Kordia sp. SMS9: one gene and its partner. Each later gene encodes a partner of the first gene's protein in a complex. Links are inferred from orthologs where the notes say so. Each region holds a gene or a part of one and is shown in the gene's direction. Other genes may lie near its edges.

Evidence for each region.
Region 2: the proteins of pheS (region 1) and pheT are in contact, whole or in part, in a crystal structure (PDB 6P24), measured with the Escherichia coli proteins. The link is inferred for Kordia sp. SMS9 from one-to-one orthologs.

The regions. Positions count from the first base shown.
Region 1 is NZ_CP031153.1:1,015,973-1,031,745, reverse strand. Bases 12,492-15,348 are described here. They hold pheS (phenylalanine--tRNA ligase subunit alpha), read left to right. Parts: upstream 12,492-13,338; coding sequence 13,339-14,358; downstream 14,359-15,348. Other genes in these bases: KORDIASMS9_RS04455 (hypothetical protein), read left to right, coding at 15,286-15,348; KORDIASMS9_RS04460 (hypothetical protein), read left to right, coding at 14,469-14,864; KORDIASMS9_RS04470 (hypothetical protein), read left to right, coding at 12,940-13,296; KORDIASMS9_RS04475 (CvpA family protein), read right to left, coding at 12,492-12,600. Also shown: KORDIASMS9_RS04525 (MoxR family ATPase), read left to right, coding at 190-1,185; KORDIASMS9_RS04520 (DUF58 domain-containing protein), read left to right, coding at 1,291-2,157; KORDIASMS9_RS04515 (hypothetical protein), read left to right, coding at 2,165-3,865; KORDIASMS9_RS04510 (VWA domain-containing protein), read left to right, coding at 3,855-4,862; KORDIASMS9_RS04505 (VWA domain-containing protein), read left to right, coding at 4,871-5,905; KORDIASMS9_RS04500 (tetratricopeptide repeat protein), read left to right, coding at 5,902-6,759; KORDIASMS9_RS04495 (BatD family protein), read left to right, coding at 6,807-8,579; KORDIASMS9_RS04490 (tetratricopeptide repeat protein), read left to right, coding at 8,585-9,346; KORDIASMS9_RS04485 (SulP family inorganic anion transporter), read left to right, coding at 9,425-11,383; KORDIASMS9_RS04480 (hypothetical protein), read right to left, coding at 11,418-11,780; more of KORDIASMS9_RS04475, read right to left, coding at 12,007-12,491; more of KORDIASMS9_RS04455, read left to right, coding at 15,349-15,531; KORDIASMS9_RS04450 (hypothetical protein), read left to right, coding at 15,535-15,750.
Region 2 is NZ_CP031153.1:4,509,452-4,525,463, forward strand. What follows is about bases 7,246-10,341. They hold pheT (phenylalanine--tRNA ligase subunit beta), read left to right. Parts: upstream 7,246-7,625; coding sequence 7,626-10,058; downstream 10,059-10,341. In the rest of the region: KORDIASMS9_RS19140 (TlpA disulfide reductase family protein), read right to left, coding at 1-1,091; KORDIASMS9_RS19145 (outer membrane beta-barrel family protein), read right to left, coding at 1,457-3,871; KORDIASMS9_RS19150 (hypothetical protein), read left to right, coding at 4,060-4,722; KORDIASMS9_RS19155 (sensor histidine kinase), read left to right, coding at 4,724-5,779; KORDIASMS9_RS19160 (LytTR family DNA-binding domain-containing protein), read left to right, coding at 5,789-6,514; KORDIASMS9_RS19165 (hypothetical protein), read right to left, coding at 6,586-7,182; KORDIASMS9_RS19175 (hypothetical protein), read right to left, coding at 10,344-10,874; KORDIASMS9_RS19180 (MBL fold metallo-hydrolase), read right to left, coding at 10,890-11,654; KORDIASMS9_RS19185 (TonB-dependent receptor), read left to right, coding at 11,821-13,284; KORDIASMS9_RS19190 (CIA30 family protein), read left to right, coding at 13,336-13,866; bcp (thioredoxin-dependent thiol peroxidase), read right to left, coding at 14,395-14,856; nth (endonuclease III), read left to right, coding at 14,904-15,575; KORDIASMS9_RS19205 (RNA polymerase sigma factor), read right to left, coding at 15,791-16,012.

The DNA.
Region 1 (15,773 bases):
TAAAGCGTTGCGTTATCAACAAAAAAATGAGATCGTTCCCGATCTTACACAGTTTTGAGTTTTAAAGGGTTCAATATATAAATATCCTCAATATTTTAACCAATTATTAACAGCAATAAACGAATAATTTTAACAATTTGCATCTCTTAAAAGTGATTCATAAATTCACGCCTCAAAAAAAGAACCTAAATGGAAGAAACAATAGATATTAGAGCCATTAACGAAAAGATAGAAAAAGAAAGTGCTTTTATCGACTTACTAACGATGGAAATTAATAAAATCATCGTTGGGCAAAAGCACATGGTAGAACGTTTATTAATTGGTTTACTTGGAAAAGGACACATTCTCCTAGAAGGTGTTCCTGGACTGGCAAAAACCTTGGCAATTAATACCTTGAGTAAAGCAGTGCAAGGAAGTTTTAGCAGAATTCAGTTTACGCCTGATTTACTTCCAGCCGATGTTGTGGGAACGCTCATCTATAACATGAAAGAGAATGATTTCTCGATTAAAAAAGGACCCATTTTTGCAAATTTTGTCTTAGCAGATGAGATCAACCGTGCGCCAGCCAAAGTACAATCGGCATTGTTAGAAGCGATGCAAGAAAAGCAAGTAACTATTGGTGATGAAACGTTTATTTTAGACAAACCTTTCTTGGTAATGGCAACACAAAATCCTGTGGAACAAGAAGGAACGTATCCGCTGCCAGAAGCACAAGTTGACCGTTTTATGTTGAAAGTAGTGATTGATTATCCAAAAATGGACGAAGAACAACTCATCATGCGTGCCAACTTAAAAGGAAGTTATGAAACTGTAAATCCAGTGGTTTCTGTAGCTCAAATCTTAAAAGCGCAAGAAGCTGTCAAAGATGTCTACATGGACGAAAAGATAGAAAAATACATCTTAGATATCATTTTTGCTACACGATATCCAGAAAAATACAAATTAGAAGACTTAAAACCATTAATCAGTTTTGGAGCGTCGCCTCGTGGAAGTATCAACTTAGCCAATGCCGCTAAATGTTATGCATTCATCAAACGAAGAGGATACGTAATCCCAGAAGATGTGCGTGCTGTAGTACACGATGTATTACGTCACAGAATCGGAATTACCTATGAAGCAGAAGCCGAAAACATCACTTCCGAAGAAATCATCAACAAGATTGTAAACGAAATTGAAGTTCCTTAATAAATAAATTTTGTCATTCCTGCGAAGGCAGGAAACCACTAAGAAACCAAGTTTTTATTTCAAAAATATTCTGCATCAGATGCGGAATGTTTATCAAGCTGAACAATGGATACGAAAGAGTTACTTAAAAAAGTACGAAAAATAGAAATTAAAACGCGCCGATTGAGCGATCACATTTTTGGAGGAGAATACCATTCTACCTTCAAAGGACGTGGAATGACGTTTAGCGAAGTGCGTCAGTATCAATTTGGTGACGATGTACGAAATATTGATTGGAATGTAACCGCGCGCTACAACGAACCGTACATCAAAGTATTCGAAGAAGAACGTGAATTGACAATGATGTTGATGGTGGATGTCTCAGGATCTGAACTTTTTGGAACGAATGCACAATTTAAAAACGAAACCATCACCGAAATTTCGGCAACGTTGGCATTTTCAGCAATGCAAAACAATGATAAAGTTGGACTGATTTTATTTTCAGATGATATTGAATTGTTCATTCCGCCGAAAAAAGGAAAATCGCATGTATTGCGCATTATTCGTGAACTGTTAGAATTTACGCCAAAAAGCACCAAAACAGATGTCTCGCAAGCATTAAAATTTCTATCAAGCGTCATGAAGAAAAAAGCAATTGTCTTTATTCTTTCAGATTTTATTGCAGATGAATATGAGCAAACCTTGAAAATTGCCGCAAAAAAACACGACCTTACGGGAATTCGTATTTATGATCAACGCGAAGAAACCATTCCAAACTTAGGAATTGTACAAATGCTCGACAGCGAAACCGGCGAAACCATGTTGGTCAATACAGGTTCCAAAAAAGTGCGAAACAATTACACCAACTATTACAGAAACAAAGTAAAATACTTTCAAGAATTATTTTCCAGAAGTGGCGCAGGAACCATCAGTGCGAGTGTTGATGAAAGTTATGTAAAAAAATTATTAGGCTATTTTAAACGAAGAGGCTAAGCCAATTATGAAGTACGAATTACGAAATATAAATACAAAATTAAAACGATCTACAAAACGTTTTGCATTCCAGCGAATGAGCGGTTTATGGATGGTTTTCTTTTGTCTATTTGCCACACAAACATTCGCGCAAAAAGTGACAGCGAAAGTGGATTCTACGCAAATCAAAATTGGAGAAGAAATCAAGTTTTCACTCTCGGTAGAAGCAGATACAACGGCAACAATTGTGTTTCCAGAAGGGAACAATCTATTTTTGCCATTGGAATTGTTGGAAGCCTACGATACGGATACCGTAAAGCAAGATGCGAACTACAATCTCATCAAAGAATACGGAATCACACAATTTGATTCGGGAACGTATTACATTCCAAAACTAAAAATACTCATCAACGAAAAGGCATTCTTTACCGATTCTATTCGTGTTGCTGTGGCGGATGTGCCTGTAGATACGCTAAAACAGCAAATGTTTGACATCAAAAAAATCACTGCCGTTGATAAAGGCAGCAGTAATTGGTGGATATATCTCTTAATTGTTTTAGGATTAATGGCACTATTTGGCGCATATTTCTACTTTTTTGTATTACAACTAAGAGAGAAACAGCAAAAAAAGAAAAAAGCTGAAATTCCTCCGTACGATCGCGCCTTGTTGCAATTAAATGAGTTGGACAAATCACGATTATTACTCAATTCAGAATACAAAGGCTACTATTCTGAACTCACCAACATTGTGCGTCAATATATCGAAGAAGAAGTTCGCATTGATGCGTTGGAAAGTACTACGGCCGAATTGATTCGTAAAATAGAAGCACAAAAAGATGCAGGGTATTTGGATTTGAAAGATGAAACCATCAAAAATCTAAAAAACGTACTGCAAACAGCCGATTTGGTAAAATTTGCGAAATCCAAACCAGATGATGCCGTTGTAAAAGCCGATCGTAATTTGGTAGAAAACATCGTCGTTGAAACCAAAGAAGCTATTCCTGAAATCTCAGAAGAAGAATTGCGCAAAGACGAAGAATATAAATTACGACTGTTAGAAGAACAACGCAAAAAGCAACGTTTTAGAAATACCGTGATCGGAGTTGTGGGAATGATCATCGCTTTTGGCGGATTGGTCGGTTATGCAACTTTGGAATACGTAAAAGAAAATACGTATGTAGGTCATTCTATGGGCGATTTGCTTGAAGACGAATGGGTTACGAGTAAATATGGAACGGCTGACTTTACCATTTCCACACCGCAAGTATTAAAACGCATAACGCCTATAAAAGTAAAAGACTCCGCGTCAGCGATTTCGGAAACAGATATATACAGCTATCAAAGTCATTTGGCACCATTTTCCATTGACTTGGCAGTGACGACATTCAAGCAACAACCTGAAATTACCTTGGATGACATTGCAGAAAAAATTCTAAAGAAATTTGAAGATGAAGGTGCTACCGAACTTTTGGTATTTACTGAAGAATACGAATCGCCAACAGGTATTGAAGGACTCAAAATACATGGAAGTGGAATTTTTGTAGACACATTAAGTCCATTCAGTAGCACGCAAGAAAGAGAATATGAAGCCTATATATTTCAAGAAGGTCGTGGCGTACAAACCTTGACGATGATGTATGCAGAAGATGATGAAGACGGAAAAACGTTGGTGGATCGCATATTAAATTCCATCACACTAATAGAAAAGAAAACGACGAATGATCGATAATTATACATTTGCACATCCACAATTTTTTTGGTTGCTATTGTTCATTCCAGTAGCAATTGCTTGGTATGTTTGGAAAAAACCAAAACAGTTGGCTGATGTCAAAATGTCAAGTTTGCAAGGATTCAAAGCTACGCAAAGTATGTTGCCAAAGCTAAAACCAATACTGTTTGCATTGCGCATGTTGGCAGTTGCAGCATTAATTGTTGCATTGGCGCGTCCGCAAACCAAAGAAGTTTCCACGAGAGTCAAAACCAACAAGGGAATTGACATTGTCATGGCAATTGATGTATCCGCAAGTATGCTGTCGAGAGATTTAAAACCCAACAGATTGGCGGCGCTAAAAAGAGTGGCAGCTGAATTTATTGAAGGAAGACCAAGTGACCGAATCGGATTGGTTGTATATGCAGGAGAAAGTTTTACCAAAACACCGATTACCACTGATAAAAACATCATTCAAAATGCGTTAAAAGAAATAAAATTTAAGTATGGCGAACTCACAGGTGGAACAGCGATTGGAATGGGATTGGCAACGGCTGTCAATCGTTTAAAAGATAGCAAAGCCAAAAGTAAAGTCATCATTCTATTAACTGACGGAGAAAACAATGCAGGATTTATTGAACCACAAATTGCTTCCGAGTTGGCAGTAGAATATGGTATCAAAACCTACACCATCGGAATTGGAACCAACGGAATGGCATCCACACCATTTGCAATTAATCCAGATGGCTCTTTTCAATACAGAAACATGCAAGTGAAAATTGACGAAAAGCTATTAAAGCAAATTGCCAAAACCACTGGAGGAAAATATTTTAGAGCTACGAATAGTAAAAAATTAGCAGGAATCTATGAAGAAATCAACAAGTTGGAAAAGACAGAAATTGAAGAATTTCGCTATACCAATTATGAAGAAAAATTCAGGATCTTTGTCTTTTTTGCAGGCATATTATTACTGTTAGAAATCTTATTGCGCAAAACCTTATTTAGAAGTTTTATCTAAAGCGAATTATGTTAGAAGAAAAAAAATATTTTTACTTACTAATCATCATCCCAATTGTGGTGTTGATTTTCATACTCATGCAGTTATGGAAACGCAACGCGCAACGTAAATTTGCCAACAAACAACTCTTAGAACGTTTAAGTCCAGAAAAATCTACTTTTAAGCCTATTCTAAAATTAGTGATTTGGTGTTTGGCAATCGGATCTTTAGTTGTAGCATTGGTCAATCCAAAAATTGGCACGAAACTGGAAACAGTAAAACGAGAAGGTGTCGATATTGTATTCGCGGTAGATGTGTCTAAAAGCATGTTGGCAGAAGATATTTCTCCAAGCCGATTGGACAAAGCAAAGCGAATTGTCTCTGAAATCATCAATAACTTGGGAAGCGATCGTATAGGTATTATCGCTTACGCGGGAAGAGCCATTCCGCAATTACCAATTACCACTGATTTTTCAGCCGCAAAAATGTTCTTAGGAAATCTGAACACGGACATGTTATCATCGCAGGGAACTGCCATCAATGACGCCATTCGTTTGGCAAAAACCTATTATGACGATGTAGAACAAACCAATCGTGTATTGGTCATCATTTCCGATGGAGAAGATCATACAGGAGGTGCAGGAAAATTGGCAGACGAAGCAACAAAAGAAGGCATCAAAACCTACACCATCGGAGTGGGAACGACAAAAGGCGGACGCATTCCGTTGAAACGACGCGGAATCGTAGAATCCTTCAAACGCGATTTGCAAGGTGAAGTCGTCATTACACGACTCAATGAACAGACACTCAAAGAAATTGCCTCCGAAGGCGATGGCGAATATATAGATGGAAAGATCACCGAAGATGCAGTAAGCTTCATTACGGATCGACTGTCTACAATGAATAAAACAGAATTTGAAGCGAAAAAATTCTCTGAATTCCAAGACCAATTTCAATGGTTTCTCGGTTTGGGAATCTTCTTATTACTGTTCGATGTTTTTCTATTAGAACGAAAAACAGCATGGTTGCAAAAGTTAAACCTATTTAATGAAAAAGAATCATGAAAAATGTACAAAACATATTGCTTGCATTGTTGACGATTTCCATATCGTATGCACAAAATGAAAAGGTAGATGCCTTCAAAAATGAATCGAAAAACTATACGTACAAAGCAAACAATGCAGTCAAAGACAGCAGTTATATAGATGCAGAAGCCGAATACCGAAAAGCGATCTCCAAAGACGGCGAAAATGTGGCAGCAAAGTATAACTTAGGAAACGTTTACTACGAAAATGAAAGTTATGAAGAAGCGTTCAACCGATACAAACAAGCGGCTGAGGTAGCAACTACGAAAGCTGATAAACACAAGGCATATCACAATATGGGAAATGTGTTTATGAACAACAAAGAATATGAAAAAGCCGTAGTAGCGTACAAAAATGCATTGCGCAACAAACCATCGGATGATGAAACGCGTTACAATTTTGCCCTTGCAAAAGACATGCTTGAGAAAAATCCTCCGAAAGACGACGATAAGGATAAAAAAGACAAGGACAAAAAGGAGCAGGAAAAAGAGCAAGACAAAAAAGATCAAGATAAAAACGATCAAAAAGATAAAAACGAAGACCAAGGCGACAAGGAAAAAGACGAAGGCGGAAAGGACGACAAAAATAAAGATGGCGAAGGCGATCAAGAAAAAGAAAAGAAGCAAAAAGATAACAAAGACGGTCAAGGAAAAGCAGACCAAAAAGACGATAAAAACAAAGAGCAACAACGACAGCCAAAGCCAAATCAGTTGTCGCCACAACAAGTAAAAAGCTTGTTGAAGGCAATGAACAATGCGGAAAAGAAAACGCAGGATAAACTGAACGAAAAAAAGGCAAAAGGTGTCAAAGTAAAAGCTGAAAAAGACTGGTAATTATTAAAAAAACAGAGACAAAAACGAAGAAAAGTTCGTTACAAACGATGAAACTTACAACATACATATCAACACTACTATTTGTACTATTTTCAAGTGCTATCAGTGCGCAGGTAACTTTTGAAACCAAAGTTAGTAAAAAGAAACTAGGCGTTAATGAACGTTTGAAAGTTGACTTTGAAATGGACAGAGACGGCGACAATTTTACCGCGCCAAGCTTTGCAGGATTTCGTGTTGTTGGCGGACCAATTCAGTCTATGAGTCATGTGTGGAATAACGGACAACGCTCTTTCTCAAAAACATACACGTATTTCATACAGCCAAAAGCGGAAGGAACCTTTACCATCAAACAAGCAAAAGTAGAAATTGATGGGCAAGTGTATAAAACCTTACCAGTAAAAATCACGGTAACCAAAGCTGTAAACGGCGCACAAAACGGCAATAGTACAGATACTGCCATTTCCGAAGGTTTGCACTTGGTCACAGAAGTCTCTAAAGGCAATCCGTATTTGAACGAGCCTGTAACAATCTCATACAAATTGTATGTAAAGCCAGGCATCATTGTCAATGATTACCGCGAACTCGGAAAACCCACATTCAATAACTTTTGGAGTCAAAGCATTCAAACACAAATGCGACGTGCCGAACGAACCACGTACAAAGGTGAAGATTATTCCTATGTTACCTTAAAACGCTTTGTGTTATATCCACAAAAAACAGGAAAACAAGTCATAGAACCTTTTTCAATCGACTTACAAATTTCAGTGCCAACCAATCGTAGAGACGTATTTGGACGTCGTTATGAAACGGTTCATAAAACGGTTTCATCTGCACGAAGAACAGTGAATGTCAAAAAATTACCAGAAGCAGGAAAACCTGAAAACTTTGCTGGTGCTGTGGGCGATTTCAATTTTGAAGTCACCACGAGCAAACAATCACTAAATGCCTCCGAATCGTTGCAAGCAAAAATAGAAGTCTCAGGGAAAGGAAACCTAAAATTGTTTGAACTGCCAAAACTGAAATTGCCAAGTTCTTTAGAAGTATACGATCCTGAATTTACAGAACGTGTAACAACGCGAATTGGAGGAATGCAAGGAAAAATTTCTGACAGTTACACCGTTGTGCCACAATTCAAAGGAAAATATCCGATACCAAGTGTATCATTCTCGTATTTTGATCCTTCTGATAAAAAATACAAAACCTTACGTTCTGACGAAATTATTATTGATGTCGTTGAAGGTCCTGTAAATACTGCAACGTCTGAAAATACAAACGATCAAAATGCAACCCAAAAACAACTCGTTACCACAAACGGTTCACAATTCAGATTCTTAAAAACAGATGCAAATTTAGTGCCTGTGGAAACGGAAGATTTCTTCAAATCGAACTTATTCTACGGATTGTTATTTGGACCTTTCTTCTTTATTCCGATTATTTTAATTGTGCGAAGAAAAAAGAGAGCGTTTGATAATGATATTGAAGGAAATAAAACACGAAGGGCAAATCGCTTAGCGAAAAAATACTTATCAGAAGCGAAGAAAAAACTAAACGATCAAGAAGCATTTTATGAAGTGTTAGAACGCGGATTGCATAATTATTTGCGTGCCAAACTTCGCATTGAAACTTCGGAGTTTAGCAAAGAAAAAATAAGTCAATTACTCACCGAACGCAGTGTAAATTCAGCAACTATTCACGAATTTATCACCTTGTTAGAAAGTTGCGAATTTGCGCGCTACACGCCAGCATCTAACGTAACCATCAACAAAGATTATGAGAAATCGGTACACACCATTTCGCAAATTGACAAACAACTAAAATAACAGAGATGAAGACAAAAATAACATACTTACTTTTCGTGCTCATTTCTAGCTTTTCATTCGTATTTGGACAAGAAAATACAACTGCTTTTGAAGCGGCAAACAAAGCATACAATGATGGAAACTTTCCAGAAGCCATTACCCAATACAAAGCTATTTTAAAAACAGGCAAACATTCTGCGGCGATCTATTACAATCTTGGAAATGCATATTACAAAAGCAACGAAATTGGATCGAGTATTTACTATTTTGAAAAAGCATTGCAATTGTCGCCAAACGATGAAGACATTATCAACAATCTGGCATTTGCCAAAAATATGACGATTGATGCCATTGAACCGTTACCAAAAACACAGCTTTCAAAATTTGTCAATAGGATTACCAACACCTTTACCTACAACCAATGGGCGTGGATGGCGATTATTTTTGGCTTTTTATGTGTAATTTCATTTCTATTGTATCAATTCTCCTATGAAACACTTAAAAAACGAATCTACTTTTTGATCAGTTTCATTGCATTTCTCTTCATCTTAGGAAGCGTTGCCATTGCATATCAGCAATACGGAAAAGCACAAGCAGATCGTCCTGCAATTGTATTTGCAAAAGAAACGGCTGTCAAAGCAGAACCTAATTTGCGTAGTGATGAGGTATTTGTATTGCACGAAGGAACCAAAGTACAAGTTTTAGATACCGTAGACAACTGGAAAAAAATTCAACTCATCGACGGAAAAATTGGTTGGATCATTGCAGAAGACGTCAATGAATTATAGTCAAATTTCGTTTTAATCCTTATTTTTACACCTCATACCAACTATCATGGGCAATTTGCTCTTATAAATGACTAACTGATGAAAAACCTATTCTCTAATATCAAGGGCGATGCTTTTGGAGGAATTACTGCTGGAATCGTTGCATTACCGCTCGCTTTGGCTTTTGGAGTTTCTTCAGGCTTAGGACCAAGTGCAGGATTATACGGAGCTATTTTTATCAGTTTCTTTGCCGCTTTATTTGGAGGAACCAACACACAAATTTCGGGACCAACAGCACCGATGACTGCCGTAAGTATGGTAGTCATTGCAGCCATTATTGCAGCCAACGGCGGAGATGTTACCAAAGCTTTACCAGCTATTTTAACCGTTTTTCTATTAGCAGGAATCATGCAAGTTGGTTTGGGTGCTATCGGTTTAGGAAAATACATAAAATACATTCCATATCCTGTAGTTTCAGGCTTTATGACGGCAATTGGTGTCATCATCTTAATCACACAAATTCTGCCCGCTGTAGGCTATTATCCAAAAGATGATATGGTATATGTAGAAACCTTTAAAGGGCAAGCGGAAGAAGTCATCTTAGAAGATATTTTAAGAGCTGAAGAGCAAGAAGGTATTTTGGTATTAGAAAACTTTGAAGAAACGGTAAAGCGCGGAAAAGAAATCACGGCAGAAGACATCCTAAAAGAGTCCAAAACCTTGGCAAAAAATAATGCTTCAGGCGTTTTAGGAACGTTTAAAGTATTGCCAAGAGCGTTGGAAAACTTAATGGCAGAACTGCAAAATCCGTCAGCATACACTTATGTTAGGCAAACGAATGATGAAACTCCAAAGAAAAAATCACTTTGGCTAGAAGTCATGTTGGTTGTTGGAACGATTGTAATCATTTATGGTTTTAAAAAAATTACGAAAGCCATTCCAAGCACGTTAGTTGCCTTGTTGGTAATGTCTGGAATTTCCGTAGGATTTGATTTGAATTACGCAAAAATTGAAGAAATACCTTCGGGTTTGCCAGTTCCAAATATGGAAATCTTTACAGGATTTAGCTTTGCAAACATAACACCTTACATATTTACGGCATTAACCTTGGCGTTGCTTGGCGCGATAGATTCCTTATTGACGAGTGTTGTGGCAGACAATATGACCAAAACCAAACACAATCCTAACAAGGAATTGATTGGACAAGGAATTGGAAACTCGATTGCCGCTGTTTTTGGAGGAATTCCAGGTGCCGGAGCTACCATTCGTACGGTTGTCAATATCAATTCTGGTGGAAAAACACCTTTATCAGGAATGATTGCCGGTGTGTTGCTATTGATTATTCTATTATCCTTAGGACCTGTGGCTTCCCAAATTCCAGCAGCAGTCTTAGCCGGAATTTTAATCACCGTAGGAATTGGTGTGATGGATTATAAAGGTTTAAAAGCGATTCCGAGTTTGCCAAAAGATATCAAATTAGGGCCGCTACAACTAAGTTCGGAAGTACTAATTATGTTAATTGTCTTGGGATTGTCTACTTTTTGGGATTTAATTTATGCAGTAGGCATCGGATTGGTCATTGCGTCGTTGATGTTTATGAAAAAAATTGGTGACATTACTGCGAAAGGTTCAGACATTAAAACCTTACGCGAAGAAGCTTGGGACGATGAAATGGATTTTCCAGAAAATTTAAAAGAAGAAGTCTTTATCAAACACATCAAAGGACCGTTATTTTTTGGTTCTACTAGTGAAATTCAAGCGTTGTCCAAACAATTACCCGAAACTGCGCGTACAGTAATTATTCGTATGGGACGAATGCAATACATGGATCAATCAGGATTGTATACGTTAGAAGATATTCTGGTCGATTTAAAAAGTGCCGACTGTAAAGTACTATTTGTCAACATTCCGGCACAACCGCGTTATATGATGGAACGTATTGACATTATTCCCGATTTAATTCCTGAAGCAGATTGCTATGATACTTTTGAAGCGTGTTTACAATGGGTGAAGGAAAATGTGGAAGATGTGGTTTCTTCTTTGGAAAATAGAAGTTAATTTTTCGCTGTTTGATCGCTATAATTCAGTTTATCTAAAAAAACAAGCCTAAAATAAAATCAAAGAAACTGTACACAATGTAAATAATTAGGAAAACGAAGCCTAAAAACAGACCCAAACAGCAACCACAATTTCCTTTGCCACCTTTAAAATTTGTTTGGAAAGTAGATTGTTCAGATTGATAATCGTATTCTTCGTATTCGGTCAACTGATCATTTGGTAAAAAATAACCTTGCCACTCGCTATCTGTATCTGGGACAGATAAAATCCATTCAGTATCACAATGCGTACATTGAAATGTAGTTTCTAGCGAACTTTGCGCCAATTGATTCGTGTTTACAATACGGACAAACGTACCATCGACAAGCTTTTTTTCCAAAGCTTTTTCAAAGGCCATAAAATCTTTTTCTGAAAAAAAACGTTCTGTCGAAAAACCGGAGCAATGTTCACACATAAAATAGGAATGTAATTTTGGTCTATAAGTAGTTCTTTTTAGGTTTTCGTTACGTTATTTGGCTTCTTTTTCAAAGTTTTTAGCGTCAACTTCGCCTGCAAAGGTTTGATGGTTCTCTCATGAAACTCATGCTGAATTTCGGGCGACACACATTTTTCACACATACAGTTTAGTTTTCGTTTTCTTCAATCTCTTTTAAATCGTTTTCCTGCGCTTTTTTGTCATCTGTCGATTTGGAGGAATCGGTTTTGAAAGAATTTAATACATCACTTTTATTAGTTTCTTCTAACACAAACGCAAACACAAATCCGCCAACATTTTTTACAGGTTTATACAATGCAGAACCCTCAATGGTGTCTTGTTCTACAAACTCCATCGTATTATTGGTACGTTCAAAAAACACCAACGCAGCACCAATAATCACTGCCATTTTCAATCCGCCGAAAGCGCCACCTAAAATCTTGTTTAAAATTCCTAGCGAAGCAAAATCAGCAACTTTTGTCAATAACTTTCCAGCCATAGTAACAGCGACTAAAATTACAATAAAAGTAATGGCAAATGCGGCTAGATTGACATATTTTTCTTCCCAAGAAGGGAAATTATCTACTAAAAACTCGCCAGCAAAGTACGAAAAGTGAATCGCGCCGTACAATCCAACAACCAACGCCACAAGAGAAGCAATTTCCACAAAAAGCCCTTTCATGAGTCCGCGCGCAAAGCCAAATACAATTACACCGCCTAAAATAATGTCAATAAAATTCATAAGTATCGAGTTTTAACAAATATAGAACAACTATTTGTAACTTTTTATTGTGCTTCTATATAAGCTAAAATGCTGTAAAATTGGTTGGTATGATTTTTTTAAGTACAAATGTCACTTCGAATATTACTGAAAATACCTTGCGAAGCTATAGAGATTCCATAGAAATGTATATTTTGTTTAGCTTCTCGACTGCCCGAAGTTGACAAGGGTTAATTTCAATAGGAAGTTAGGTTTTTTTTAGAAATTTTTTAAGTCATTCTCACCTAACTCTAACTTTCCCCAAGAAATACAAACAATTTCACAAACTTATGTACCTTTACGGCGGAAAAGAAAGAAAAAATGGCACGAGACGAAGAATTAAAACAACGTTGGAATAGCGTAGTTGAAAAATTAACGCTTCAATTTGCAGAAGGCGATACACTCGATTTAGATGCAATTATTTATTTAATTGGTGTTCAAGAGCTTGGGCAAATTCATCGCGCGTTCAAAAAAGATGATAAAGTTAACTTGATGCATATTGCTATTTGTCGCCTGTTGGAACCGTATGGCTATTACGAATTCGACTATTTTGACGACGAAGGTTGGCCGCATTATACATTCAAAGAAGAATTGCCTGTATTGAAAGCTGGCGAACAGACTATTTTGATGAAAGAAGCCATTGTCAACTACTTTTTAGAGAAGGAATACATTCAATAAGCTAGTTTTTTCTAAATTTGCAAGCTAAATCAAGATATCGTCATGATAGATAAGATCAAGGAACATATTGCTGAGGTTGAAAAATTTACAACACAAGCAAAAGAAGATATAGAAAATTTCAGAATCAAATACTTAGGTAAAAAAGGGTTGCTCAAACAGTTTTTTGCGGAGTTTAAAAATGTTCCAAACGAACAGAAGAAAGATTTTGGCCAGGTTGTTAACCAATTGCAAAAAGCTGCGCAAGAAAAAGTCAACGCCTTGAAAGAAGCGTTGGAAAATAATGCAGAAGATAAAGGTGTGTATGGCGATTTAACACGTCCGGCACAACCAATTGAAATTGGGGCACGTCATCCGATCTCGTTGGTAAAAAATCAAATTACCGATATCTTTTCTCGCATTGGTTTTGATGTGTCTGACGGACCTGAAATTGAAGACGATTGGCATAACTTTACGGCGTTGAATCTTCCAGAATATCATCCAGCGCGCGATATGCAGGATACGTTTTTCATTCAAACAAATCCTGATATTTTATTACGAACGCATACAAGCTCGGTGCAAGTGCGTTATATGGAAAATAACAAACCACCAATTCGTACCATTTCTCCAGGAAGAGTATATCGTAATGAAGCGATTTCGGCACGTTCTCACTGCTTTTTCCACCAAGTAGAAGGCTTGTATATTGACAAAGAAGTAAGCTTTGCTGATTTAAAACAAACGCTTCAACATTTTACAAAAGAACTCTTTGGCAAGTCACAAATTCGCTTGCGTCCATCGTATTTCCCATTCACGGAGCCAAGTGCAGAAATTGATGTGTATTGGGGATTGGAAACGGAAACCGATTATAAAATTACCAAAGGAACAGGTTGGTTAGAAATTGGCGGTTGCGGAATGGTTGACCCGAATGTATTGACCAATTGTGACATTGATCCAGAGGAATATTCAGGTTTTGCGTTTGGTGTTGGAATTGATCGTATTGCGATGTTGTTATACCAAATTGGCGACATTCGTTTGTTGAGTGAAAATGATGTGCGTTTCTTAGCGCAATTCAAATCAGCGTTGTAATCAAAACATCATTACGAGCATAGCGAAGTAATCTGTTTTTTGTAGACACAGATTGCCACTACTTTTTTACAAAAGTATCGCAATGACGAAATCCCATAATGATATTCAGTATGAAAAGAGACATTGAAATTCCAAAAGTTGAAGGTGTGTATATGGCAGTTGTACAAGAATACAACGACATTTACAAAACGGACGATTGGAATGTGTACATTATCAACGACAAAGACGTAGATTTGGAAATGATTTTGATCGTTTCACGCGGTTACGATGCGGACAGAGAAACATCGACCATGCGACACAAACTGGCAAAATTACCAGCAAAATCATACGCCAAAGCCGAATGGATGCAGGAAGATGTATTCGAATTGAACAATGAATTTCGCGTTACCTTTTTTGAGGGAAACAAGATGTATGACAAAAAGTATCTTTTCAGAAAAAACACCATCAACAAAAACGCTTTTCAGCCGATTCCACTGATGAATACCAAAGGAATTTTGGTGAAGTAGACTTGCTTCACTTCCGACAGGCTCAGTGTGCGTTTTTAGACGTAAGACTGTATAATTCCTGCACGTCACTTCGAGTGGTTTTTCGTAATAAAATGGAGAAAAATTGTATCGAGAAGTACTTCTAATTCACAACATCATTTAATCATTCAATACAAATAATGGCGTGCCCGAAAACGGTCAGGCTATCGTCTCTATCTTTTTTGAAATCAGTCATTGCAAGACAAATTTCTACCTTGTTGTGGCACTCTGTTTCTTTAGTAGCAGATTACTTCGTCGCAAACTCCTCGTAATTACGTATCAAAAACAAAAAAGGATGTCGCCTCTATCCTTCACGCAATAGTTGAAACTAATTTTCAAACAAATAATATATATAACTGATTTACCATAATTTATGTATATTTGATAGTATAGACTTACAATAATGGGAGCAATAGAGTTAAGAGATAAAATAATGCAGCTTTTAAATACAGATAATGTATCTTATTTAAAGGAGGTTTTTGATTTTGCCCAAAAAAATAAGTTGCAACATCCAGAGTCTTTCCAAGAATTGCCAACTCCTATCCAAGAATTACTTACAGAAAGTGTCGCGCAAGCTGATCGAGGTGAACTTATTCCACATGACAAAGTCATGGAAGATGTGCGTAAAAAATATAATCTTACCAAGTAATATATGTCCAAAATAATTGTTTCGTGGACATCGTATGCCAAGTATTCATATTTTGATGAGTTAGATTTTATCAAATCAAAATGGACTTTAAAAGAAGTGAACGCTTTTGTCAATCTTGTAAATGAGTGTATTGAAAACCTTTCTTGTAGTATTATTGAAGGAAAGAAATATGCAACCAACAACACTAGTGATCTCAAAACAAACAACAGTATTTTATAGAATATATCCTAATCAAAATAGGA
Region 2 (16,012 bases), 3.5 Mb from region 1 along the record:
TAGGATAATACATGATTCAACATTGGTAATTTTTCTTGTGCTTTTTGCTTGTCGGAAGTGCCAAATTGTGCCAAAACGATCGGATATGGAATATTGAGTCGTTTTTGTAATTTTTTAATGTTGTTGAATGCTTTTTCTTTCGTTTTTGCATATTCAAAAGCTACCGCAATAAATTTTACTTTAGGATTGTTTTTTGCATAGTTGGAATAGTAGGTTGATTCATCCAAGCAATTTGGACACCATGTTCCCATAATTTGTACAATGCGGACTTTATCTTTTAAATTTTCATCGGTTAAAGAAATCATGTTGCCATCAACATCTGGAAAAGAAAAGTTGAATTCGTCATAGCCTTCTTTAATGTACGTTAGACTTTTCGCATCAGGCAATTCATAGTTTTCATTTCGTTTTGCTGTAAACGGTTCTTTCCAGTGATTTCCAGATTGAAACTCGCCAATCATCGTACTATCCGTCACCGTTGCCGTGAATAGAAACGCATGCGCACCATCAAACGTAGACAGTTGTAGTTGATTGCCATTCAGTGTTCCTTCCAAATAGCGATAATCGCCTGTAGTGGTTCTAAATGTTCCTGTAACAGTGTTTCCGTTCTGTTGAAAAATACCTTTTGCAATGTAGCGATCCGCTTCTATATTGGGACTAAACACGGTTTCCCAATTTCCAGAAATATTAGCTTCTGCATTACCTTTTGCGGTTGGAAAACGTTTTGTTTCTCCAAAAGTTGCCGTAAACGGAACAAATCTATCTAAGGAAACTTTTGCAAATTCGCCTGTGATTGTATTTTTATCTGTAAATTTTCCTTTCAACACACCTTCATATACGTCCATTTTTATCGTGATCGAATCTTCTTTGATCGTAATATCCGTAATCGGAATGCGTTCATCTGCATTGTGAATTTCAATTCCTTTTGCTGTCGTCGTGAAAATAAACGGTAATTCTTTGGCATCTTGAACCGTCAATGATACATGCCAAGAACCTTCTTTTAAACTGTAATTTTTAGATTTCGTTTCTTTCTGTCCACAGGAAATGCAAAAAATGGTGAAGAGTAGAATATGAAGTTTATCTAGATGTTTCATGTTGAAATTGTAATTGTTAAATAATTGGTTCGAAATAGCCGTAGTAAATTACAATTAATCTTGGAGAAGTTTTGTTTTAGGATTGAATACTGCAAATTCTATATTTTTTGTCACGAATTCACGAATGGTTTTTTTTGGATTGTGTTTCTTGAAATTAATTTAGATAGCAGAAATTAATTTTTTTTTAGCTGTTAGAAACGTCTTTTGGGAATTTTATTAAAATTAGTGCCAATCTTTTTCAAACGGTCAACTGAATTTTCTTAGAATAAGACTACCATGTCGCTATGCTTCTCGCAAAGACGTATCTAACAATCTGCAATCTAAAAGTGCGTCAGCACGGTCTGACTTCTAAAAGCAAAGCGAGTCTAACCACCAATTCTCCCCTTTTCATCTTCCAAACTTCCATCACGTTTTTTGGCATTTTTCACATCGCTGTTTCCAAATGAATAGCGAACATAAAAGTTGATATTTCGGCTGTCACTTCCGCCGCGACCGTCAATACGTAAATCGCCAAATTGTGTAACTCCTTGCCAAGGAATGGTGTATAAAACATCGTTCATCGTGATTTTCCCTGTCCAGTTTCCCCATGATTTTTGTACAGCAATATTTAGCGAACCTAAACTTTGCGTTTCATACGTTCCGCCCCAAATGGATGGACTGCTGTACCAACCACTGACTTCAAGTTTGATTTCTTTTGGCAATGAAAACGTCGTTTGCGCATAAAATCCGAAAGTATTTTGGTCAATGGTAATAAACGCAGGATTTGTTGCTGTGAATTTGGTATATAAACCATACACATTGGCATACGCGCGCCACCAATTGTTAACTTTGAACGGATAGGAAATACTCAAATTATACACTTCCTGATCCGCTACGTTTCGAGTATTTAAAAAGTTTCTGTTTTCACCTTCAGCTTCCGTAACTTGCGCAAAGAAATCGGAAATGTACGAATAACTGAAACTTGTCGTTAAGGTATATTTATACGTGTGTGATATTTTAAAATTGTCCGTGTATTGTGGTTGTAAGAATGGATTACCACGACTAAAACTCAATTCATCCAACTGAAACTCAAACGGATTTAAGATTTGATAGTTTGGACGTTGAATTCTACGACTGTAACTTAACGCTAATGAGTTGGTAGCATTGGCTTGATAGGAAATTCCTGCCGATGGGAAAAAGTCTGTATATTGGCGTGAAACAACTTGGTTTTGATCGGTATTTTCTGCCGTCAATTCGCCTTGTGAATCCGTACGTTCCATACGCAAACCTGCTTGAAATTTCCATTTGTCGAGCGCAAAGTTATATTTGGCGTAGAGTGCGTAAATTTTCTCATCATATTCAAATTCATTGCTTCGGTTCATATTGAGATTGTTCACACCATTGATGACATCAAAAAAGTTAAACGTATTGTCTGTAATCACTTTGGAAACCTTTGCGCCTGCTTCAAACGATCCTTTTCCCAATTTTTGTCCATAATCTACTTTGGCGGCGTAAATATTGATGTCAATTGGTGTTTCTTGATAGGTAATATTTGCATTTAAAATTTCGCCCGTTGGTGTGGTGTAAAAGTTGGGTTGATTGTTAAAACGTTCCCGCGTGTAACGTCCGTAATCTAAATCGACACTAAAACTGGTTCCTAATGTATCTTTGTAGCGATAATTCACATTGGCATTTAGATTGAAACTGTTATTTTCCGAACTGTTTGGCGCGCGCAAAATGCTATCCGTAACGCGCGTATTTCGGTCAATAATTGGTGTAACACTGTTGGAAGTTGATGCTGCATCACGAAGATTTACGCTAACTACAGTTCCGATGACGCTTTCTTTGGAAAGATAATAATCGGCTCCTGTTCGGAAATTATTAGAAAAAGCATCGTTTTCAGAATCGGTTTGTGCATCAAAAATTTTATCGCCTTGCGTTCTAAATAAATTAATGAATCCTGTGGAACGCCCAAAAAAGTTAGAATAACTTCCAAAAAACGTCCATTTTTTAAAACGACTGTTGATGGAAACCGAATTGTTGGTTCGCGCATAATCTCCCACTGTAACTGTGCTTGACACACTTCCGCGCGTTCCCAACCCTTTTTCTCTTTTGAGTTTGATATTGATGATTCCTGCATTTCCAGCCGCATCATATTTAGAGGATGGTTGTGTAATGATTTCTATACTTTCAATGGTATCTGCCTGTAATGATTGTAAAAATGCTGTTAAATCATCGCCTGCCAAGAAACTTTGACGATCGTCAATGTAGATTAGTACACCTGCTTTTCCTTCTACTACAATATTGTTGTCATTGTCTAAACGTACGCCAGGCGCTTTTCGCAGAATTTCCAATCCGTTGTTTCCTGCACTTCCCACCATACTTGCTACGTTGAATACGGTTTTATCAGGCTCAACTTGAATGATTGGTTTTTCAGCCACAACTGTCACGGCTTCCAAAGATTCAGCAGAAACACTCATGATGATTGTTCCCAAATCATTTTTTTTCGTACCAAGTGTAATTTCTCGCGAAAGCGTAGTATATCCGACAAAAGAAATTTTTAACATGTAAGTTTTCGGTGCAATGTCTTTTAGTGTAAATAGTCCGTTTTCATTGGAAATGGTTGCTTTTACCAATGCACCATCAAGCGTATTGACAAGGACATTTACAAAAGGTAAAATTTCATTGGTTTCAGATACAATTTTTCCCGTAACAAGCGTTGTTTCTTGCGTTTGACTGTTCATCCTTAAAGAGAAAAACAATAAAGTGAGTAGTGTATAAAAAGTAGTTTTAGCGTACATAATTATTTAATTTTCAACAAATATGCAGCGATCGTTAGCGCGACACAATGCAAAAGTTACGAGTGGCCCCAAATGGTGTATGAGTTGCCCAAGGGCAGTTCGTGAATCTATAAGGCGACTCGTGGAATGTTTCTTTTGTATGTATGACAATGCATGTAGTTTTGATGCAAATTAAAAAAATATACATTATGAAAAAAATACTTATTACTTTTATGCTAGCTGTATGTACGTTGGGAATGCAAGCTTCGGAACTCGATAATAGATCGTATCTTAAAATTGAATTGAACGAACAAGAATACATTAGTTATCCGCCAAAAACTGACTTTTTAGCAAAAGATGTAGACGGAAAAGTCATCCTGAACCCTAGTACTTTAGAGAAATTGAAAGTGTATGCCATAGAAAAACCAATTACGTTATATGTGTTTCCTTCTTGGAGAGATGAACCTGATGTGTATACTTTGAAAAGTGGTACCTTGTACATGAAAAAGACGGATCGCGATTATACAAAAGTTGCTAAAAAGCAAAAACATTCGCCTTCTAATGATCATTTTAGTCGCCCGACAGATGGTTCTGAGCAACAAAAAGCTTCCAAACGTATGACGAGTAATGGCGTGTATTTGGTGGGAAAACGCTTTTATGATTATGATGCAAAAAACGGTTATGATGTAAGTTTAGAGTTTTCTAATGATGTGGTTTTTACCTATAAAAACGGCTTTGTAAACGCTTGGCAATATGGGGAAGAACTCGTTATTGAAAATAAATATTTGGTAAAAACCGAACAAGGAACGTTAAAAATTAGCTACAACCCAAAAACGAAAAAGGTTTGGTGGGTTTTTGATAAAGATAAATAAGATGAATAAACGTATTTTTGGTATTAAAGTTTTCGACATACTTGCGCTACTAGGCTTGTATTTAACGCTTTCCATCATATATCATGTAACACTCTGGTTTAACAGACTTCCTAAAAATAGAGATTGGGCTGATTTGTTTGGATTGAATAGTTGGTTTGATAATGAAGGCTTGCATTACACCGTTATGTTTGTAGCTACGTGTATTGTGTGGTTTTTTATCTTTAAACTTTTCGGACATTGGAAATTATGGCAGCGTTTGTTATTGCACATCCTTGGAATTCCTTTTTTTCTCTTCTGTTCGTGGAAAGTGTTCTATTTCATTTGTGAAACTTATGGATATTGGCACATGGGTGGCACTGGACAGGTTTGGGATATTTACATTCCATTACTCATTTATTTGATTCAATTTTCCATAATGCACGCGTATGAATATTATATAAAGAATCAACAAAAGATGCGCTATCAAGTAGAATTGAAAAATACCGCATTAAAAAGTGAATTGAGCGCGATAAAAGCACAATTGAATCCGCATTTTTTATACAATGTTTTCAATACTATCAACGCCAGTGTTCCCAAAGAAATGGAAGATACACGCGAAATGATTGCCGAATTGTCTGATTTGTTTCGCTATCAACTCAAAGCGAGTCGTGAAGATTTGGTAACACTCGAAGAAGAACTTGATTTTGTAAAAAAATACCTAAAACTAGAACAGCGACGTTTTGAAGATCGACTTGAAATTAATATCAATGTTCCTAATACGTTGCTTTCGCGAAAAATTCCGCCGATGTTACTACAACCGTTGGTAGAAAACTCGGTAAAGCACGGAATTTCACCGTTGGTACAAGGTGGAGAAGTTACCATTGCCATTAAAGAACAAGGTAATAAATTGATTTTTGAAATCAACGATACTGGCGTTGGTGTAAAAGATAAAGAGCGTATTTTTGATATAGGTGTCGGAATCAGCAACACACAAAAACGTTTGCAAAAAATGTACAATTCTACCTTGCAATTCTCTGATAATCTGCCATCTGGATTAAAAGTGTATTTTGAACTATAATAAAATTACATGAAAAAGGTAATCATTGTGGATGATGAGAAATCTGGAAGAACGCTCATCAAAGAGTATTTGGAGCATCATAAAGAATTGATTTTGGTCGGTGAAGCCAATAATGGTGTCGATGCGATTAAAATCATCAATAAATTTCAACCCGATTTGGTGTTTATGGACATTCAAATGCCAGGTTTGACTGGTTTTGATGTGTTGGAGCATTTACATGAATTGCCAACCATTATTTTTAGTACTGCGTATGATAAATATGCACTAAAAGCCTTTGAAGTACACGCGGTCGACTATTTGTTAAAACCGTACACCAAAGAACGTTTTGACAAAGCTGTGAGCAAACTCAAAGACAATTCTCCAAGTCAGATTGCGCCTTTGGCAAACGAACATATTTTATCCAAACCCAACTTTCCCGATCGGATTATTGTAGAAAAAGGTACAAAATACGTAACGCTTGCTACCGAAGACATTATGTACATTGAAGCGTATGGCAGTTATTCTAAAATCTTTGATTCGGATGCAGGTTATCTCAGCAATCGCGGGATTTCACAATTGGAAGAAAAGCTCAATCCCAAACAATTTATGCGCATTCACCGCAGTATTATTGTGAGTTTAACGGCGATAAAAGAAGTGTCTAAATACGGAAAAAGCTATATTTTAATTCTCAAAAACAACGAAAAACTAAAAGTAAGTCGTAGTTATGCCAATAAGATTAAGGAGCTTATTTTGTAGACAAATTTTATGTTTTTATAAATTGTTGTAAAATATCAATTAGTCTTAAAAAAAGATATAAGCTTCATTATTTAGTTATTTTCCCATTCTCTAATTGTTTTTTTGAGAACCCAATTATCATTAATATTTTCATATACCCTTACAAATCCTTTATTCTTTTTCGACGTAGGCATTGAAAAAAATCTGATCATTAAAAATTTTCCATTTTTAGATAGTAGCGGAAGCCCAAATTCTTGTATTCCACCAATCTTTTTATTGTATAATTTATCGTAATCAAATTCTTTTTCTTTGATGAAATCACTTTCAATTTTTGCTATGAAATTAACTATTTTTTTACGTTTTATAAATTTAAATTCCTTGAAAATTCCCTTTTTTAAAAGTTTAATCTTAGCATTTCTTTTTATTTGGTCTTTATAGTAATCTATATCTTCTTTTTTAAAATATGGAGCTAGTGGCTCGAAATTTTCATCATTAAAATAAAACTTTGCTGGTATCTGTAAAGCAGAGTTGAATCCGTTAACTAATTTTAATTTTTTGTCTAGTATTGAATTGTCACCTGAAACTACTTCCAGTAGGATATTATTGATAAGTAACTCATCATTTTTCTGTTTTTTTTGAAATGATGTTAGTAAAATAAAACTAAACAATATGAACAAAGGTTTTTTCATAATAAATTTTAATAAAGTTCTACGGATATAAAATCAAAACTACAATAATTTACTTAAAATTATTCTCTATTTAAGATGTTATTTATTAAGAAAAGTATCACTTTTTAAACTTAATAATTACTGTTCTGTCTGTAATTGAAAAGTTTGATTTTAGAAATTTTACCTTTTAGGTTGTAAATCCGATTCTATTCTACAGGATAAAAATCAACACTTTCAGAGTTTTTTAAGTCATTCTGCTTTTGTTATTTAGTTTTTATGGTTAAAAAGATTATTCATTCTAAAAATCTAAAAGCAAAGCAAACTCAAAAGCGAAGCAAGTCTAAAATCTAGTAGCAAAGAGCGATCTAGATTCTAACAGCGTCAGCGGTCTAAAAACTCATCCAACATTATTTGCCAACTCTAAGCATTATCTTATCTTTGCGGACTATTCAATACTAGAACTAATGAAAATATCTTACAATTGGGTAAAGCAATTTATTCAACTTGATTGGGATGCTGATAAAACAGGGGAACTCTTGACCGACTTAGGTTTAGAGGTGGAAGGCATCGAAAAATATGAATCTGTACCAGGTGGATTGGAAGGCATCGTAATTGGTCATGTTTTGACCTGCGTACAACATCCAAATGCAGATCGCTTGAAAGTTACTACAGTTGATTTGGGCGACGGCGAAGCTGTACAAATTGTCTGTGGAGCGCCTAATGTAGCAGTTGGACAAAAAGTGCCTGTAGCAACAGTTGGTACGACTTTATATGATGCTGAAGGCAAAGGATTTAAAATCAAAAAGGGAAAAATTCGTGGCGAAGTTTCTAACGGAATGATTTGCGCTGAAGATGAACTCGGTTTGGGTGAAAGTCACGACGGAATTATGGTGTTGGATGAAGAATTAACGCCTGGAACACCAGCAAACGAAGTGTTTGATATTGAAAATGATGCGGTTTTTGAAATTGGATTAACACCAAACAGAGCCGATGCAATGAGTCATCACGGAGTGGCAAGAGATTTAAAAGCTGGATTGCTTCAAAAAGATATCAAATTAGAACTCATTACACCTTCTACCAGTAGTTTTCGCGTGGATAACAGAACGTTAAAAGTAGATGTTGATGTGATAGATAAATCTTTAGCACCGCGGTATTGTGGGGTTACGATTTCTGGAGTGCAGGTAAAACCGTCGCCAGAATGGTTGCAACATCGTTTGAAAGCCATTGGTTTAACACCAAAAAATAATATTGTAGATGTAACGAATTATGTGTTGCACGAGCTAGGGCAACCATTACACGCGTTTGACGCGAATTATATTTCGGGCAATAAAATCATTGTAAAAACGTTGGAAACAGGCACTAAATTTGTCACGTTAGATGAAGTTGAGCGTGAATTGCATGAAGATGATTTAATGATTTGTGATGCAGAAAAACCATTGTGTATTGCAGGTGTTTTTGGCGGATTAAAATCTGGCGTGACCGAAAATACGACCAATATTTTCTTAGAAAGTGCTTATTTTAGCCCAGTTTCTGTGCGTAAAACAGCAAAACGTCACGGATTGAATACCGATGCATCGTTCCGTTTTGAACGCGGAATTGATCCAAATATTACGGAATATGCACTGAAACGTGCTGCTTTGTTAATTCAAGAATTGGCTGGCGGTGAAATTACCAGTGATGTTTCCGACAGTTATCCAACAAAAATTGAAGACTTTCAAGTGCGTGTGTCTTTCGATAATATTACGAAGTTAATCGGAGAAGAATTACCGCGTGAAACGATCAAAAATATTTTATCCTCTTTAGAGATTAAAATCAATTCGGTGACTGATGGCGGTTTAGGCTTGACCATTCCTGCTTTTAGAGTAGATGTGCAACGTGAAGCAGATGTCATTGAAGAAATTTTACGTGTTTACGGTTATAATAATATCAAGTTTGATGAAAAATGGCATACGTCCATTTCCAATACATCACGATTTGAAGATTACAAATTGCAAAATATAATCGCAACGCAATTGGTGTCGCAAGGTTTCTATGAAATTATGTCAAATTCCTTGACCAATACTTCATACATTGAACTTTCGGAGCAGTTAAAAACGGAGCATAATATTACGATGTTAAATCCTTTGAGTGGCGATTTGTCTGTGATGCGCCAATCGTTATTGTTTTCTGGATTGGAAGCGATTTCACACAACATCAACCGAAAAAATAGTGACTTAAAGTTATTCGAATTCGGAAAAACCTATCACGCTTACAGCGAAGAAAATCGTGAAGAACACAAGCATTTATCAGTATTCATTACTGGAAACGCTACAACGGAAACTTGGACGCAAAGCAAACCTGTTGCAACCGAATTTTTCTATGCGAAAGGAGTTGTAATGGCAATTTTATCTCGTTTGGGAATCAATTCGTTGAAAGTTTCGCCAATTAAAAACGATTTATTTTCTGAAGGAATTGTATTGAGTTTGGGAAAAATTAAGTTGGTTGAATTTGGAATTGTGAAACGAAAAGTTGTGAAGTCTTTCGACATTAAACAACAAGTAATTTTTGCGGATTTCAACTGGGAGAACGTGATTCAAGTCGTGAAAAATAGAAAAATCAAGTTTAAAGACATTCCAAAATTCCCGAAAGTTCGAAGAGATTTTGCATTGTTGATTGATGAGAAAACTACCTTTGCAGAAATTCATACGATTGCCAAACAAAGCGAACGCAACTTGTTGAAAGAAGTGAATTTGTTTGATGTATACGAAGGAAAGAATCTTCCAGAAGGAAAGAAAAGTTATGCGGTAAGTTTTACACTGCAAGACGAACATAAAACCTTGACAGACAAGCAGATTGATAAAATCATGAATAAATTGCAGCAAAGTTTTGAGAAACAATTGGGTGCGGAATTACGATAGTATTTACACTTCGACTTCGCCCAGTGTACGTAAATTTATATACCATAGGAACGCTTTTTACTTTTGTGAGGAGCGTTTTTTTTTATTTGATTGAAAGATTAAAGATTAAAAAACTTCAACGCTTCATTGCGAACAAAGTGAAGCAATTTGCTTCAAAGAAAATAATGCATTTCATTAGAAACAGATTACCACGTCGTAGACTCCTCGTAATGACATATCTATTGCTACATTTTAAAATATAAAATTGATACATTATTACATTAAAGAAATTGTTGCATCAAACAATCACCCTTTGTATTTCGGGTACAAAACCTCCGTCACCAACTCAAACGTGAGTTCTTTGGTTTTTCCATTGACTTCGTAACGTAAAATCATTTCGCCCCAAAAATCGCCATCGGTAAAACTGCAAATTACCCATTTGTGATTGATGACTTTTACTTTGTCTACAGACATGAATTTTCCGCCTGTACCATCAAACGGAACTAAAGGATTGTTTGCTGAAGCTGAATTTTGATCGTAAATCGCATCCGTAATAATTTGAGAAAGATTTTCTGTATCAATAGCTGTTCCTTCAAAATATTCCAAGGCTTCACCATTACTTTCGAGTGAAAAGTAGCGCAAATCTGAATTTTCATTAAATAGTACATCTGCTGAATCTTTATACGCCGTTACTTCTTTCTTTAAAGTTTCAATTTTTCCACGCAAATCTTCAATTTTAGTCGTTTGCAATTCGTATTGTTTGTTAGAACTCACATACAAATACATGACTAATAAGACTAAAAAAATGATGGTATATAATAAGATTCTCTTTTTCATTGCAATGCTAATTTTTTAAATAGTAATCGTTAGGGTATCATACGCCAAAAATACGTTTTCTGGCAATTCTTTGGAAACTTCTGCATGAAAACCTAACAAATGACTAATGTGTGTTAAATAGGCACGTTCTGGCTGAATTTCTGCAATAAACGCCAACGCTTCTTCCAATGAAAAATGTGAAATATGTTCCTGAATTCGCAACGCATTGACAACCAGCACTTTTAACCCTTTTAGTTTTTCTTTTTCTGCTTGTTCAATGGTTTTAACGTCGGTCAAATACGCAAAATTATTAAAACGATACCCAAATACTTGAACTTTATGATGTAGTACATCAATTGGAGTTACGGTTACACCTTCCAATTGAAACGAATGATTGTTTTTTACTTCATTTTGAATAACGACTGGCGCACCAGGATATCTATTTTCAGTGGCAAAAATATAATCAAAACGACGTTCAAGTTCGCCATAAACACGTTTGTGGGCGTAGGTATGCACATCGCCTTGGCGGAAATAAAACGGTCTAATATCATCTAATCCTGCGGTATGATCGGCATGTTCATGTGTAAATAAAATTCCGTCAATTTGAGTACATTTGGCACGCAACATTTGCTGGCGGAAATCGGGACCACAATCAATGACATACGTGGCATTTTCCCAAGAAATCAAAATAGAAACCCGCAAACGTTTATCACGCGGATCATCACTCAAACATACAGGATGTGTACTTCCTATAATTGGAATCCCTAGTGAAGTTCCTGTACCTAAAAAAGTTACATGCATAGTTATGATGATAAATTGTTAAGAATTAGACTGTTTAACATCTATATCAGTGTGTTTAAACGATAATTCTTCAAATTTAACTGATTATTTAACAAAAAACCTCAAATATATGGTTCAAAAAAAATAATGAATGTTTATTTTTGTGTGAAACAAATTTTATTCTCACATGGCTATTGTCTACAAAGGAGATAAGGTAATGGAAAATGTACCTTCTATCAAAGCGAAAGCATTACGAATTAACTTAAACAGTCAAATTTACGGAACATTCGCAGAAATTGGTGCCGGACAAGAAACGGTGCGCCATTTCTTTCGATCTGGTGGAGCTTCAGGGACAATTGCAAAAGCCATGAGTGCGTACGATAAGGATTTTAGTGATGCAATTTATGGTGTTGAAAACGATCGTCGTTATGTAACAGAAGCCCGGTTAAAGAAGATGTTATCGCACGAAATGTCGTTGATAGAAGCACGTATTACGCGTGAAAAACATCCTGACAAAATGTACTTTAGCTTTGCAAATACGGTAGCTACGATTGATTTTGCTAAAAAATATAAAGGCCACGGTTGGGTTGGAATTAAATATCAAATTGATCCATCGCAAGACTATAATGAAATAGTTTTGCATGTTCGCTTTCAAGAAAATGATGCCAAGTTGCAACAGGAAACACTTGGTACCATGGGCGTTAATTTGATTCACGGTGCTTTTTACATGCATGACAAACCTAAGCAATTATTAAAGAGTTTATACGATCATATTGATAAAGACAAAATTGAAATTGATACCATTAACTTTTCAGGACCACAGTTTGACGAAGTAGACAACCGATTGATGAGTTTACAACTGCTCAAAAATGGCATGACAGAAGCCGTAATTTTTGGCCCTGACGGAAATAATATTTTGCCTGCACGTTTGTTGTACAAAAAGAACATTTTGGCACTTCGCGGAAGTTTTAGACCTGTAACAAAGGTGAATATGGACATGTTTCAAAAATCGTATGATATTTTTATTCGTGAAAATAAAGTAGAAGTAGAAAAAACAGTGGTATTGTTCGAAATTACGCTTTCTAATTTACGTGCCGAAGGTGAAATTGACGAACAAGATTTTATGGACAGAGCGCAATTACTCGGTTCGCTTGGACAAACGGTGATGATTTCTAACTTTAAAGAATACTATCGTTTGGTAGAATACTTCTCTAACTATACCAAAGAACGTATGGCGTTGACTATGGGCGTTAACAACTTGGTGGATATTTTTGATGAGAAATACTATCGCCATGTCAGCGGTGGAATTTTAGAAGCGTTTGGAAAATTATTCTATAGAGACTTAAAAGTGTACTTGTATCCAATGAAACGCAAGGAAACGGGCGAATTGGTAAACAGCAACAACTTAAAAGTACATCCACGTATGAAAGAATTGTACAAATTCTTTAAATACAACGGAAAAGTGGTGGATATTTTTGACTTCGACAATAACATTCTAGATATTTTCTCTCGAAAAGTATTAAAAATGATTGCTGACAATGAAGATGGTTGGGAAGAAATGCTACCCGATGGTGTTGCCGAAATCATTAAAGAAAAAAACTTATTCGGCTATTTACTAGAAAGTGAAAACGAATTGATCGGAAATAAGTAATACAAGAAAAGCTCCTTTTTTGGGAGCTTTTTTTATGTGAAATATGAAAGAATGAACCAATTTTTAGTACTACTAACACTACTTATTACTTCCCAAATGATGATACTCTTTAAATTTTCTACAAAAAGCGATCTTTCCAATTGGTATGTTGTCAATGATGGCGTTATGGGCGGATTGTCTCAAAGTACTTTTTTGTTGAATGAAGCTGGAAACGGTGAATTTACAGGAAGAATTTCGCTTGAAAATAACGGCGGTTTCTGTTCAGTTCGTTATGGAATGGAAAAAACAGGTATTACCGGAAAAACTACCGTTGTCATTCACTTGAAAGGTGATGGGAAAACGTATCAATTTCGCCTTAAAGAAAATCGCAACGATCGGCATTCATATATTGCAGAATTTAAAACTTCTGGTGAATGGGAAACGATTGAAATTCCCTTAAATAGCTTATATCCAAGCTTCCGCGGTCGTAAGCTAGACATCGGTAACTTCTCTGCCAATCAACTAGAAGAACTTGGTTTTTTGATTGGAAATAAAAAGGAAGAAAGTTTTCATTTGGAGTTGGAAACTATTGCGTTGAAATAAAAAACAGACTCCACAAAGAAATTGTAAAGTCTGTTATATGTTAAGAATGCGGTTTGAAAAAAATTATCAAATCAACACATTTTCAAATCTTCAAATTATATAAGACGTCACTTCGAGTGATTTTCTGTCATTGAGCTTGTCGAAATAAAGAAAATTGTATCGAGAAGTACTTCGAAAACAGATTGCTTCAAAGCAGTTCTCGATACAACGAATCACAGATTCGCCACTCGAACAGACGATTGGTATTTCAAAGTGATCTCGACTGCGCTCGATCAGACAAATATATTTTTAAATCATCAAATCAACACATTTTCAAATCTTCAAATTATATAAGACGTCGCTTCGAGTAGTTTCTCAGAATGAAATAAAGAAAATTGTATCGAGAAGTACTTAGAAAACAGATTGCTTCACTGCGTTCGCAAAGACGTATCAAATAAAAACAGACTCCACAAAATTGTAAAGTCTGTTATATATTAAGAATGTGGTTTGAAAAAAATTATCAAATCAACACATTTTCAAATCTTCAAATTAACTCACAAGATCCAATATCTGCGCAGCATGATCTTTCGTTTTCACTTTATCAATCACATGATCCACGACACCTTCTTCATTGACTAAGAATGTTTTACGGTGAATTCCGTCATAGATTTTTCCCATGAATTTCTTTTCGCCCCAAACACCAAACGCTTCAATGACTTCTTTGTTTTCGTCGGCTAATAGCGGAAATGGAAATTCGTATTTATTCTTAAAATTGGTTTGTCTTTTCTCAGAATCGGCACTTACGCCTAACAATTCAAAACCTTTGCTTTGCAATTCGGCATAATTATCTCTTAAATTACACGCTTCTGCCGTACAACCTGGCGTGCTTGCTTTTGGATAAAAGAAAACTACTAATTTTTTTCCTGCATAATCGGTCAAGGAAACAGCATTTCCATCTTGATCGTTTACGGTAAAATTAGGTACTTTGTCTCCACTTTTTAATGTATTCATAGCGTATCTTTTAATATTGTTTTATTTTTGTTCAAAAATACTGAAAAATGACTAAACAAGAAAAGGTTCAGTTTGTAATTGATACTTTAGAAGCATATTATCCAGAAATTCCTGTGCCACTCGATCACACAGATCCGTATACTTTATTGATTGCCGTGTTGATGTCTGCACAAAGTACCGATGTTCGCGTGAATCAAATTACGCCATTATTGTTTGAGCGCGCTGACAATCCGTATGATATGATCAAACTTTCAGTAGACGAAATTCGAGAAATTATCAAACCAGTAGGCTTATCTCCTATGAAAGCAAAAGGAATTTACGGTTTGTCACATATTTTGATTGATAAACACGATGGAAACGTTCCTAAAACATTGGAAGAACTGGAAGAATTGCCTGCGGTTGGACATAAAACGGCAAGTGTTGTCATCAGTCAAGCTTTTGGTATTCCAGCATTTCCGGTAGATACACACATTCACAGACTCATGTATCGTTGGAATTTGACCAATGGAAAAAATGTGGTTCAAACAGAAAGAGATGCCAAACGTTTGTTTCCAAGAGAAAAGTGGAACGATTTGCATTTACAAATTATATGGTACGGAAGGGAATATTCGCCAGCGCGCGGTTGGGATTTGGACAAAGATATTATTACCAAAACGATTGGTAGAAAATCTGTTATTAACGAATATATAAAGCTAAAAACAAAAAAGACTCGCAGCTAACGAGTCTTTTTTCCAAAGTTTAGTTGAGAAGCGTTTCAAACTTCATCCTTTTGTAATTAATAACACTTAAAGCTTTCGAATAGTTCAACAAAAAGCTAATCGTTTCCTTCTTTGGAAGCATTTTTTTCATTTCTGGTGAACTGGTAGTGTAATTTTTTGCCATACGATGTGGGTTATATTTAAGACAACAACGTATGATTTTTAATTTTATTGTGCTAGTTTGTTAAAACTATGTTATGTTTATCAATAACTTTTCTCAGATTGATCAATGCGTAGCGCATTCTTCCTAACGCCGTATTAATACTTACACCTGTTTTTTCTGAAATTTCTTTAAAACTGAGATCTTGATACATACGCATCAACAATACTTCTTTTTGGTCTGCTGGCAATTCATCTACCAAGCGGCGTACATCATTTTCTACCTGAGTTTTAATAAT